One region of the Kluyvera sp. CRP genome, then DNA from elsewhere that is predicted to be linked to it. Evidence: predicted binding sites of a transcription regulator. Region 1 holds the regulator's gene; each other region holds the start of a gene.
The links. Region 1 encodes PurR, which represses purine synthesis genes. Its sites were predicted from a motif close to CANGCAAACGTTTGCNTG; they were not measured.

Region 1 (4,214 bases):
AGCGGTCAGACAGCGGCCCCCACAGTAGCTGCGCCACGGCGAAACCCGCGAGGAACAGACTCAGGCTCGCGCTGACGGCGGATGCCGGCGTTTGCAGGTCTTGCTGAATGGCGGCGAACGCCGGTAGGTACATATCGGTAGCCAGGAAGCCCAGCACGCTCAGTCCCGCGAGCCAGACTAAAAATCCTTTCCCAGGTTGCATAAATTGCCTTTTTTATCGTAGTTCACACTGTGCCGCTGAGTGTAGAGAGTGCATTCCCGGTTGTGAAACGCTAATATTTGAGGCATGGATTCAAATTTTTTGCAGGCAGAAAATGTGGTCTGAATATTCTCTGGAAGTGGTTGATGCGGTCGCGCGCAACGGTAGCTTTAGCGCCGCGGCGCAGGAGCTACACCGGGTGCCCTCTGCAGTAAGCTATACGGTGCGACAGCTTGAGGAATGGCTGGCGGTGCCGTTGTTTGAACGTCGCCATCGGGATGTTGAATTAACGCCTGCGGGAGCATGGTTTCTCAAAGAAGGGCGTTCTGTTATCAAAAAAATGCAGATCACCCGTCAGCAGTGTCAGCAGATTGCCAACGGCTGGCGCGGCCAGCTGGCGATTGCCGTTGATAACATCGTGAAACCTCAGCGCACCCGTCAGCTGATTGTCGATTTTTATCGCCACTTCAGCGACGTCGAACTGATTGTCTATCAGGAAGTGTTTAACGGCGTCTGGGATGCGCTGGCGGATGGGCGCGTGGAGCTGGCGATTGGCGCGACGCAGGCCATCCCGGTTGGTGGCCGTTTTGCCTTTCGCGACATGGGCATGCTCAACTGGCACTGCGTGGTGGCCAGTACGCATCCGCTCGCGAAGATGGATGGGCCGCTGAGCGATGACGTGCTGCGCAACTGGCCGTCGCTGGTACGGGAAGACACCTCACGGTCGCTACCCAAGCGAACGACCTGGCTGCTTGATAACCAGAAGAGGGTGGTGGTGCCGGACTGGTCGTCGTCGGAGACCTGTATTTCTGCCGGACTTTGTGCGGCGATGGTGCCGGGACATCTGGCGCAGCCGTGGCTGGAAAGCGGAGAGTGGGTTGCGCTGGAACTGGAGAATCCGTTCCCGGATGCAGCCTGTTGTCTGACCTGGCAACAGAGCGAAGCGTCGCCGGCATTAAGCTGGCTGCTGGAATATTTGGGGGATAGCGAGACGCTAAACGATGAGTGGCTACGGACGCCCGTTCAGGACGCCCACAGTTAACCCTTAACGACGGTAATCGCGATACGGGCCGTCGGCCACGGAACGTCGCTCGATCAGGCGCGGATGCACCTCAATCGACTGCGACTCTTCGCGCTTGCTGACGATACGATCCATCAGCATATTGAAGGCCGTCTCACCAAGTGAGTCTTTCGGCTGATGAATGGTGGTCAGCGCCGGGGTAAAGAAACGTGAGTTACGCACGTTGTCATACCCGATCAGCGAAATATCCTGCGGCACGCGCAGCCCCATTTCATCGGCGGCGCAAAGCGCGCCCATGGCCATGATGTCGCCGCCACAGAAGATAGCGGTAGGGCGCGGGTGCTGGGAGAGAATCTGTTGCATAGCGCGATAGCCAGACTCCGGCTCGAAGTCACCCTGGACTATCCAGTTTGCCGGAACATTGATTTGCGCTTCTTCCATGGCCTTCATAAAGCCAGCCAGGCGTCCTGCGCCGGTGTTACGTTCCAGCGGGCCAGGAATGACGCCGATATCACGGTGGCCGCGTTCGATCAGATAACGTCCCGCCATATAGCCGCCTTCGAAGGCGTTGTCGATGACCGAGTCGGTAAAGTCGGCTTTGGCTTCGCCCCAGTCCATCACCACCATTGGAATATGGCGATACTCTTCCAGCATTGAGAGCAGGGATTCCGGATATTCGGAACACATCACCAGCAGGCCATCAACGCGTTTTTGCGCCATCATTGACAAGTAGGCGCGTTGTTTCTCGAGATTGTTCCACGCGTTGCCAAGGATCAGGGTATAGCCCTTCTGGAAGCAGTTTTTCTCAACGGCTTCGATAATTTCAGCAAAGTAGGCCGCTTCGCTGCTGGTCGCCAGCAAACCAATCGATTTGGTGTGGTTGACCTTCAGGCTACGGGCAACGGCGCTTGGCGAGTAGTGCAGCTCTTTAATCGCTGCCCACACCGCTTCCCGCGTCTCTTCGGCGACAAAACGCGTTTTGTTAATTACATGTGATACGGTTGTAGTGGAAACGTTTGCGCGCTTCGCTACATCTTTAATTGTTGCCATTCCATCTCACTCCAGACCCTGGCCTGCCCCTGATAAACTCGAAACGAAAACGTTTGCCTTTATACACCCTGACGCAATTTTGTGGATTGCGGTTCGCCAGGAAAACGATACAGGACGACAGGAGGGGGTCAATGGCCGGTACGCTTATAAATAAGCGTCGAATTTTGACGTATCCGGACGCAAAGTGGAAGAGCAAAAACCAACATCCTGCTAAATCTGTGAAGATTTTTACGATTATCTGTGCAAAAATGAGTGAGCTCAGTTTTGCTGTGGTCATAAAAAGGAGAAAAATTGATGAGTACCGAACTTAAGATGTCACTCACCACGACCGTTATTGTGCTGGCGTTGATCGTCGCCGCTGGACTTACCGCTGTTCTGCATTGATTCTTCCATGAGGGGGCGTTCGCGCCCTCATGTCTGATTGTTAGCAAATTAGCAATAATCTTTTGCTGTTTTGTACACTTCTGCTTTTCTGTGATTAATGTCATGCTTTTGCCCTATATTGCCATGCCGCGTCTGTCGTGCGGCCAATCGGAGCTTTTGCATGAAAATCAATTTTCCCTTACTCGCGCTGGCCATTGGGGCTTTTGGCATAGGGACCACCGAATTCTCGCCGATGGGGTTACTGCCGGTCATCGCAAAGGGCGTTGACGTCTCGATCCCGGCTGCCGGTATGCTGATTAGCGCCTATGCGGTTGGCGTGATGGTCGGTGCGCCGCTGATGACGCTGCTGCTTTCTCATCGTGCCCGCCGCAACGCGCTGATCTTTCTGATGGCCATTTTTACCCTTGGCAACGTGCTGTCGGCCATCTCGCCGGACTACACCACCTTAATGCTGTCGCGCATTATTACCAGCCTGAACCACGGTGCGTTCTTTGGCCTGGGTTCAGTGGTAGCGGCAAGCGTGGTGCCGAAACATAAGCAGGCCAGCGCGGTGGCGACGATGTTTATGGGTCTGACGATCGCCAATATTGGCGGCGTGCCGGCAGCAACCTGGCTGGGTGAAACAATCGGCTGGCGTATGTCGTTCCTGGCGACTGCGGGACTGGGGATTATCGCCATTATCGGTCTGTGGTTGTCCTTGCCGAAGGGGGGGGCGGGTGAAAAACCTGATGTGAAACGTGAACTGTCGGTGCTGGTGCGCCCACAGGTGCTTTCCGCACTGCTGACCACCGTACTCGGCGCTGGCGCGATGTTTACGCTTTACACCTATATCTCACCGGTGTTGCATACGATCACGGATGCGACGCCGGGCTTCATTACGCTGATGCTGGTGCTGATTGGCGTTGGGTTCTCTATCGGTAACTACCTCGGTGGCAAATTTGCTGACCGTTCAGTCAGCGGCACGCTGAAGGGGTTCCTGCTGCTGTTAATGGCTATCATGCTGGCCATACCGTTCCTTGCGCAAACACAGGTCGGTGCCGCGTTCAGCATGGTGGTGTGGGGCGCGGCAACCTTCGCCGTGGTACCGCCGTTACAGATGCGTGTCATGCGTGTGGCGCACGAAGCGCCGGGGCTGTCATCTTCGGTCAATATTGGGGCGTTTAATCTGGGTAACGCGTTGGGTGCGGTGGCCGGTGGGGCGGTGATTTCCGGTGGACTGGGCTACAGCTTTGTGCCGGTGATGGGGGCGATTGTCGCCGCGCTGGCCCTGCTGGTGGTGTTCATGAGCGGCCGTCGTCATGGTGAAGAGGCCTTCGCCAGCCAGTAACAAAAAAACGCAGAAGGCGTTTCCCTCTGCGTTAATCAATCAAACCCGGCGAAGCTTTGCGACGCTGGGTTTTTTGCTACTTATGCTGACAGATTTTCAGCTACGAATGCCCAGTTAACCAGAGCCCAGAAGTGCTCGAGGTAGTTCGGACGCGCATTGCGGTAGTCGATATAGTAAGCATGTTCCCACACGTCAACGGTCAGCAGCGGCTTGGCGTCGGTCGTCAGCGGAGT
Region 2 (4,214 bases), 2.2 Mb from region 1:
TGGACGGCGACAGGTTGAGGGTTCCGTCCTGTAAAAGGATGGTATCAACATGCAGCGGATCGGTAATTTGTCGCGAGCTTAGACCAATATCCACCGTTTTCGCGACCAGCGTCGCGGGCTTGCCATCGCGGCCAAAGGTGACGTTTTGCAGCAGGATATGCGACGGGGACGAGAAACGGTGATCCATCGCATCGAACTTCACCTGCCAGCTGGTGTTGTCGCTTAGCCACTGGCTGATGTGGCGCGCGCCCCAGCGTGTTTGCAGTAGAAAGTAAAAGGCCAGAATCACCAGTAGCAGGGCGATCAGCAGCCAGATAATGAGCTTTCCAAGAAATTTCATGATCTTCCGTCCTGAGAAGGGCACATAAACCTGTTATGCATGATTTATGGGCAATCCTCAAGGCAGGAATCGTATTATTCGATGTCGGCGGCAGTGGCTAAGGTGCCACCGCCGCGAAGTGAATTACTCTTTCTCTGGCGGGAAAACCAGGTTCAGAATGATGGCGGTGATGCCACCTGCGGCGATGCCGGAAGAGAGCAGATTTTTCAGCCAGTCCGGCGCGAATTGCAGAATCTGCGGCTGCTGGGAAACGCCCAGGCCAACGGCCAGCGACAGCGCGATAATCAGAATAGCGCGGCGGTTCAGCGGTTCGCGGGAAACGATGCGCACGCCGGAGGCGGCGATGGTGCCGAACATCACCAGCGTTGCGCCGCCGAGGACCGGTTCCGGAATGTGCTGCACGAAACCGCTGACCGCCGGGAACAGGCCCAGCACGATCAGCATCAGCGCCACCACAAAGCCAACGTAGCGGCTGGCGACGCCGGTCAGCTGAATAACGCCGTTGTTCTGGCCAAAGCAGGAGTTCGGGAAGGTGTTGAACACCGCGGAAACGCAGGAGTTGAGGCCGTTTGCCAGCACGCCGCCCTTCAGGCGCTTCATATACACCGGGCCGGAGACCGGCTGCTCGGAAACGTCAGAAGTGGCGGTAATGTCGCCGATGGTTTCCAGCGAGGTGATCATAAACACCAGCATCAGCGGCAGCAGCAGATTCCAGTCGATACCGAGGCCGTAGTACAGCGGCGTGGGGATCATAATCAGGCTGCTGTTGGTCGGTGCCGTGTTTTCCGGCAGCATGCCGAGGAACCAGGCAATCAGGTAACCCGCCGCCATGGCGATCACCAGCGACGCAATGCGCAGGTACGGGTTACGCTGACGGTTAAGCAGAATAATAATGGCCAGCACCACGCCCGCCAGCAGCAGGTTTTTCGGCGCGCCGAAGGTATTGTCGGCCATGGCCGCGTAGCCGCCGCCGATGGAGGTCAGGCCGACCTGAATCAGCGACAGGCCGATAATCATCACCACCACACCGGAGACCAGCGGCGTAATCACGCGGCGCGCCAGGTGCAGCACGCGAGATAAGACCATCTCGGTGCAGCTTGCCAGCATCAGGGTGCCAAACAGCGCCGCCATCATCGTCGGCACGTCCGCGCCGCCGGTTTTCAACGCCGTGCCGCCCATAATCAGCGGCGCCACGAAGTTGAAGCTGGTGCCCTGAATCGACAGCAGGCCAGAGCCTACCGGGCCCCAGGCTTTAATCTGAATGATCGATGCCACACCGGAAGCGAATAACGACATGCTGATAATGTGCTGAGTATCCTCAGCCGGCAGGCCAAGGGCCTGGCAGATCAGCAGCGCGGGGGTGATCACCGCGACAAACATCGCCAGCAGGTGCTGGAGTGCGGCGAAGAGGGTCTGCGGAAGTGGCGGACGGTCTTCCAGGCGGTAAATCAATTCGCTGGTTTGCTTATGCGCAATCGGTTGCGCATTGGCTTGTTCGAGTGTGTTAGAGGACATCTCAGAGGCAATCCCGTGGTGGAAAAGTGGCGATTTTAGCGGACTGGTTGGTAAAAGCAAACGGTTGCTTTCGTAGGCGGTAAATTATTGCGGAAAATACCCCTGTGAAATGCATGTGTTTAACCGCGTGCGTTAACGAAAATGCTGACAAATAATACCTTTTTCTATCACTTTAGCGCTTTTCATGATTACACTTTGGGCCGATGCCTCACGAAGAGGCGATCTCGACATCGGAAAATTGTCGCGTGTGAATGGATCATGCGTTTAGTCAGGAGCTGTAATTATGTTTCATCTCGATACCTTATCGACGCTCGTTGCCGCAACGCTCGTATTGCTGCTGGGACGAAAGCTGGTCCAGAGCGTTTCCCTTCTCAAGAAATACACCATTCCCGAGCCCGTTGCGGGCGGTCTGCTGGTGGCACTTGCGCTGCTGGTGCTGAAAAAAAGCCTGGGCTGGGAAATCGACTTTGATATGAGCCTGAAAGACCCGCTGATGCTGGCCTTCTTCGCGACCATTGGTTTGAACGCGAATATTGCCAGCCTGCGCGCGGGCGGAAAAGTGGTGGGCACATTCCTGATTGTGGTGGTCGGCCTGCTGCTGCTGCAAAACTCGCTGGGCATTGGGATGGCGAAGCTGCTGGGGCTTGACCCGATTATGGGGCTGCTGGCCGGGTCGATCACGCTGTCGGGCGGCCACGGTACCGGCGCGGCGTGGAGCAAGCTGTTTATCGAACGCTATGGCTTTACCCACGCAACGGAAGTTGCCATGGCCTGCGCAACCTTTGGCCTTGTGCTCGGCGGCCTGATTGGCGGGCCGGTCGCGCGCTATCTGGTGAAGCATTCATCGTCGCCGAACGGTACGCCGGACGATCAGGAAGTGCCTACCGCGTTTGAAAAGCCGGATGTTGGGCGCATGATCACGTCGCTGGTGCTGATTGAAACCATCGCCATGATCGCTATCTGTCTGACGGTGGGCAAAGTGATTGCGCAACTGTTGGCGGGAACGGTACTGGAGCTGCCAACGTTTGTTTGCGTGCTGTTCGTTGGCGTTATTCTCAGTAACGGTATGGCGCTGCTTGGTTTTTACCGGGTATTCGACCGCGCGGTGTCGGTATTGGGTAACGTGTGCTTATCGTTATTCCTGGCGATGGCGTTGATGAGCCTGAAACTCTGGGAGCTTGCGGACCTGGCGCTGCCGATGATCGCGATTCTGGTTGTACAAACCGTGGCGATGGCGCTGTATGCGATTTTCGTCACCTACCGTCTGATGGGGAAAAATTACGACGCGGCGGTGCTGGCGGCGGGTCACTGCGGTTTTGGTCTCGGCGCGACGCCGACGGCGATTGCCAACATGCAGGCGATTACCGAGCGTTTCGGGCCATCGCATATGGCGTTCCTGGTGGTGCCGATGGTGGGGGCGTTCTTTATTGATATCGTCAACGCGCTGGTGATTAAGCTGTTTCTGCTGTTACCGATGTTTGGTTGAAATAAAAATGCCGGAGCTTATCTCCGGCATTTTTTTGCCTGATGGCGCTACGCTTATCAGGCCTACAAACGGCGTCTCCGCTCGGTGCTTACTCGTCGTGCTCTTCCCACGCCAACGCGCGTTTCACCGCTTTCTTCCAGCCGCTGTAGCGGAAGTTACGCTCGGTGGTCTCAATCCCCGGACGGAACTCGCGCTCAATGACCGCTTTCTCCTGCAGCTCATCCAGGTTCTGCCAGAAGCCAACCGCCAGACCGGCGAGGTAGGCCGCGCCGAGCGCCGTCACTTCGCGTACTTCCGGGCGCTCTACGCGAGTGCCAAGAATGTCGGACTGGAACTGCATCAGGAAGTTGTTGGCCACCGCGCCGCCGTCTACGCGCAGGGCGTGCAGACGAATGCCGGAGTCGGCCTGCATCGCTTCCAGTACATCACGGGTCTGGTAGGCGATGGATTCCAGGGTGGCGCGAATAATGTGGTTCGAGTTCACACCGCGCGTCAGGCCAAAAATCGCGCCGCGCGCATACGGATCCCAGTACGGCGCGCCCAGGCCGGTAAAGGCGGGCACCACGTACACGCCGTTGGTGTCTTTCACCTTGGTGGCGAAGTATTCGGAGTCGAACGCGTCGCTAATCAGCTTCATTTCGTCACGCAGCCACTGAATGGATGCGCCAGCCATAAACACCGCGCCTTCCAGCGCGTAGTTCACCTCGCCGCGCGGGCCGCAGGCGATGGTGGTCAGCAGCCCGTGGCTCGAAGCCACCGCTTTTTCCCCGGTGTTCATCAGCATAAAGCAGCCGGTACCGTAGGTGTTTTTCGCCATCCCTTCCTTCACGCACAGTTGGCCGAACAGCGCTGCCTGCTGGTCGCCGGCGATAC
Region 3 (4,214 bases), 390 kb from region 1:
GTTGCAAAAACGCTGTTCGTACTTGGTGACGCGGTTACCAAACCCACTGACCGTACGCAAATAGTGGCGCTTGACCAGGGTATCGAGCTGATCCTGAACTTCCGCTTCGCTGAGCGTCATCACCGGCTCGCGATTGGTTTTCTGATTACAGGCCGTCGCTACGGCGTTGATCGACAGCGGATACTGCTCCGGCGTCGTCACCTGCTTTTCCAGCAGGCAGCCGATCACGCGAGCTTCCAGAGGCGTTAATTGGTATTTCATGGTGATTCCTTAGCGGCCAGGCGTCCATTGTGGGGTGGTTAAGGCGGTCAGTACGTGATCGCGCCATTCACCGTCAATCAGTAAATAGTCCTTCGCATAACCCTCTTTTTCGAAGCCGAGACGCGCCAGCAGATTCCCGCTGCGCTGATTATGCGGCATATAGTTCGCCATAATACGGTGAATATGCTGCGTGCGCTGCATATAACGAATGGCGGCGGTCAGCGCTTCGTACATCATCCCCTGCCCCTGCCACTTCTGGCCGATGGAGTAGCCGAGATAACACGCATGGAACGACCCGCGCACCACGTTGGAGAAGTTGGCGACGCCGATGATCTCTTTTTCCTCAGGGTCAAGCAGCGCGAAATAAAAGGCGGTTCCCTGCTTGTGGAACTCGTTAATCATCGACAGGCGCGCCTGCCATCCTGAGGGATAGCAGTGGCTGTCATCGCGAATGGGTTCCCAGGGTTTTAAAAACTGTCGATTCTCGGCGTAATAATCCGCCAGACGCCACGCATCCCGGTCGTGAATCAACCGCACAACCAACCGATCCGTGGTCAACCGAACTTTCGGCACGTTACTGCGATAGCCAAACATCTCACTACTCCTGTACCCAAACTATACCCTGATCGTTTAACTATACCTGCCCGACGGCAGCCAATGAAAACAACACGCTGTCTTTTTGCATTGTGATAAAAAAGGACCACCGCTGGCAATACGAGAAAAGGTGAGATCGCGCGGAAAATGAAGATGTTTTGTCTTAACGGACGACAGGCGCTAAGCAGTTGAGAAATGAGATAAAACGCAGAGGTTATTTTTTATCGGTTCCAGCAGGTGAATTTATGCCATTAACAGACAAATATTTCCCCGCGTGGTTTGCGAGAATTGGTCATTATTTTCTCAATAGGTTTGTATCATGGGTGAAATTAGCGTTACCAAACTCTTAGTGGTCGTCGTGCTTTTTGTTCTGGTGTTCGGCACCAAAAAACTCGGTTCCCTCGGGGCGGACCTGGGCACGGCGTTAAAGGGCTTTAAAAAGGCGATGAACGACGTGCACGCCGACACGGATGCCGACTTTACCGCAGAGAAGAAAACGGCAGAGAATAAGCCGCACGACCAAGCCTGAAGCCCGCAAAATCAGCGAGTAGCGTTCACCATTTTGCCCCATCCGCGGCACTTTCAGTATTTTCCGCTGTCAGATTGTTACTGACAGCGTATGCTGCTTATTGTCAGGATGCATACAACGCTTTACGTTGAGGAACCCCATGAAAAAATTGTTAGTCATTGCCGCCCTGATCGTTAGCGGCCTGGTTGTTGGCTGTAATCAGCTTACGCAATATTCGGTCAGCGAGCAGGAGATTAATCAGGCGTTGCAAAAACGCAATAATTTCTCCAAAGATATCGGGGTCCCGGGCGTGGCAGACGCCCATATCGTCCTCAACAATTTGACCAGCGCCATTGGCCGTGAAGAGCCGAATAAAGTGAGCCTGAGCGGTGACGCGAAGCTGGATCTGAACTCCCTGTTCGGCAGCCAGAAAGCCAACATAGCCCTCAAGCTGAAGGCCTTACCGGTGTTTAATCAGGAGCAAGGCGCCATCTACCTGCAGGAGATGGAAGTGGTGGATGCTAAAGTCACGCCGGAGAAAATGCAGTCGGTGGTGCAAACGTTGATTCCGTATCTTAATCAGTCGCTGCGCACCTACTTCAACAAGCAGCCGGCCTACGTGCTGAAAGAAGATGCCAGCAAGGGTGAAGCGCTGGCGAAGAAATTCGCGAAAGGCATTGAAGTGAAGCCAGGCGAAATCATTATCCCGTTCACCAACTAATCCCTTGTTGTTTATGCCCGATGGTGCCATGTCATCGGGCATTATTTTTTACGGAAAAGGATGCAAAGGAAAACGTTTCCGCTTATCCTTAGTGCCCGGCAAAAATGACTGATATCCCACCAGCCGGAGCCTTACATGACCGCATTACCGCAAGTTCTGAAAATTCGCCGCCCAGACGACTGGCATATCCATCTTCGCGACGGCGAGATGTTGAAAACGGTTGTTCCGTATACCAGCGAGCTGTATGGCCGCGCGATTATTATGCCGAACCTGGTTCCGCCAATTACCACCGTCGATGCGGCTATCGCCTATCGCCAGCGCATCCTCGACGCGGTGCCTGCCGGGCACGACTTCACTCCGCTGATGACCTGCTATTTGACCGATACGCTGGATCCAAACGAACTGGAGCGCGGTTTTAACGAAGGCGTATTCACCGCCGCGAAGCTGTATCCGGCTAACGCTACCACCAACTCCAGCCACGGCGTCACCAGCACCGATGCGATTATGCCCGTGCTGGAGCGCATGGAGAAGCTGGGCATGCCGCTGCTGGTGCACGGCGAAGTGACCCATGCAGAAATCGATATTTTCGACCGCGAGGCGCGCTTTATCGACAGCGTGATGGAGCCGCTACGCCAGCGCCTTCAGGGCCTGAAAGTGGTGTTCGAACACATCACCACCAAAGATGCCGCCGAGTATGTGCGCGACGGCAATGACCTGCTGGCCGCCACCATCACGCCACAGCATCTGATGTTCAACCGCAACCATATGCTGGTCGGCGGCGTGCGTCCGCATCTGTACTGCCTGCCGATTCTGAAACGCAACGTTCACCAGCAGGCGCTGCGCGAACTGGTTGCCAACGGCTTTACCCGCGCCTTCCTCGGCACTGATTCCGCGCCGCACGCCCGTCACCGTAAAGAAGCCAGCTGCGGCTGTGCGGGTTGCTTTAATGCGCCGACCGCGCTGGGCAGCTACGCCACCGTGTTTGAAGAGATGAACGCGCTTGAGCATTTCGAAGCGTTCTGCTCGCTGAACGGCCCGCGCTTCTACGGCCTGCCGGTTAACGACAGCTACGTTGAGCTGGTGCGTGAAGAGAGTCAGGTCGCGGAAAGCATCGCCCTGAGTGATGATACCTTAGTGCCGTTCCTCGCCGGAGAAACGCTGCGCTGGACGGTGAAAAAATAAAATCGCGCCCCCTGTTGTAAACTCCTGAATATGACTGTATAAATATACAGTATATTACACAGGGGGCAATTATGCGTATTGAAGTCACTATTGCAAAAACCACCGCGCTGCCGGCAGGCGCCTTAGACGCGCTGGCAGACGAACTTTCCCGCCGTATCAACAACCAATTTCCAGACAGCGGTGGCGCCGTTAGCGTGCGCTATGCTGCCAGCAATAACCTTTCCGTGATCGGTGGCATTAAAGAAGATAAAGACCGCATCAGCGAAATCCTCCAGGAAACCTGGGAAAGCGCCGACGACTGGTTCATCACCGACTAAATATTCCCTCATTGTGTTTTTTTGCCGGGTCGCCCCGGCTTTTTTTATTCCCGCGCTTGTTTTTCTGTGATCAATCCCCACTTTTTACATTAGCGGTAAAAAATTGCGCGACATGGTTGTTTATTGCGCAAATAGCCGACTAACTCAGGAATTTGTGTTGCTTTTGATTTCAATTCTCGAGTATTTATTGAAGTGTTGTATACTGATAAAGCTTCACAAAAAATTGCATTAGACCTCGAGAGTTGTTGCCTTTTAACACGTAAATAAGGGGTTATGATGGAAAAGAATAATGAAGTCATCCAGACCCATCCCCTCGTCGGATGGGACATCAGCACCGTAGATAGCTATGATGCGCTGATGTTGCGCCTGCACTACCAAGACCCCAATCAATCGAGCAATAAAGAAGCAGAAGTTGGCCAAACGCTATGGCTGACGACCGATGTCGCACGTCAGTTTATTTCCATACTGGAAGCCGGGATTGCCAAAATTGAGTCTGGCGATTACCAGGTCAACGAGTATCGCCGGCATTAACGCCGATACTTTTCTCGTCGTAATGGCAAACAGGCACCCTCGGGTGCCTTAATTATTTTCACGCTTGTATAACAACTGCAGCTTAATTTACTCTACCAGA

Region 2: the regulator PurR is predicted to act here: its motif matches at 1,909-1,926, upstream of gltS (sodium/glutamate symporter).
Region 3: the regulator PurR is predicted to act here: its motif matches at 2,150-2,167, upstream of pyrC (dihydroorotase).

The regions. Positions count from the first base shown of each region.
Region 1 is NZ_CP082841.1:3,499,432-3,503,645, forward strand. It holds gene punC (purine nucleoside transporter PunC) at 1-202, opposite strand, end outside; gene punR (DNA-binding transcriptional activator PunR) at 315-1,241, shown strand; gene purR (HTH-type transcriptional repressor PurR) at 1,245-2,270, opposite strand; gene K7B04_RS16590 (YnhF family membrane protein) at 2,565-2,654, shown strand; gene K7B04_RS16595 (MFS transporter) at 2,815-3,981, shown strand; gene sodB (superoxide dismutase [Fe]) at 4,062-4,214, opposite strand, start outside.
Region 2 is NZ_CP082841.1:1,274,920-1,279,133, forward strand. It holds gene K7B04_RS05945 (AsmA family protein) at 1-340, opposite strand, end outside; gene K7B04_RS05950 (uracil-xanthine permease family protein) at 464-1,855, opposite strand; gene gltS (sodium/glutamate symporter) at 2,139-3,341, shown strand; gene glpK (glycerol kinase GlpK) at 3,430-4,214, opposite strand, start outside.
Region 3 is NZ_CP082841.1:3,110,326-3,114,539, reverse strand. It holds gene K7B04_RS14565 (YceH family protein) at 1-261, opposite strand, end outside; gene rimJ (ribosomal protein S5-alanine N-acetyltransferase) at 271-855, opposite strand; gene tatA (twin-arginine translocase TatA/TatE family subunit) at 1,175-1,384, shown strand; gene K7B04_RS14550 (lipoprotein) at 1,524-2,084, shown strand; gene pyrC (dihydroorotase) at 2,220-3,266, shown strand; gene dinI (DNA damage-inducible protein I) at 3,338-3,583, shown strand; gene bssS (biofilm formation regulator BssS) at 3,860-4,114, shown strand.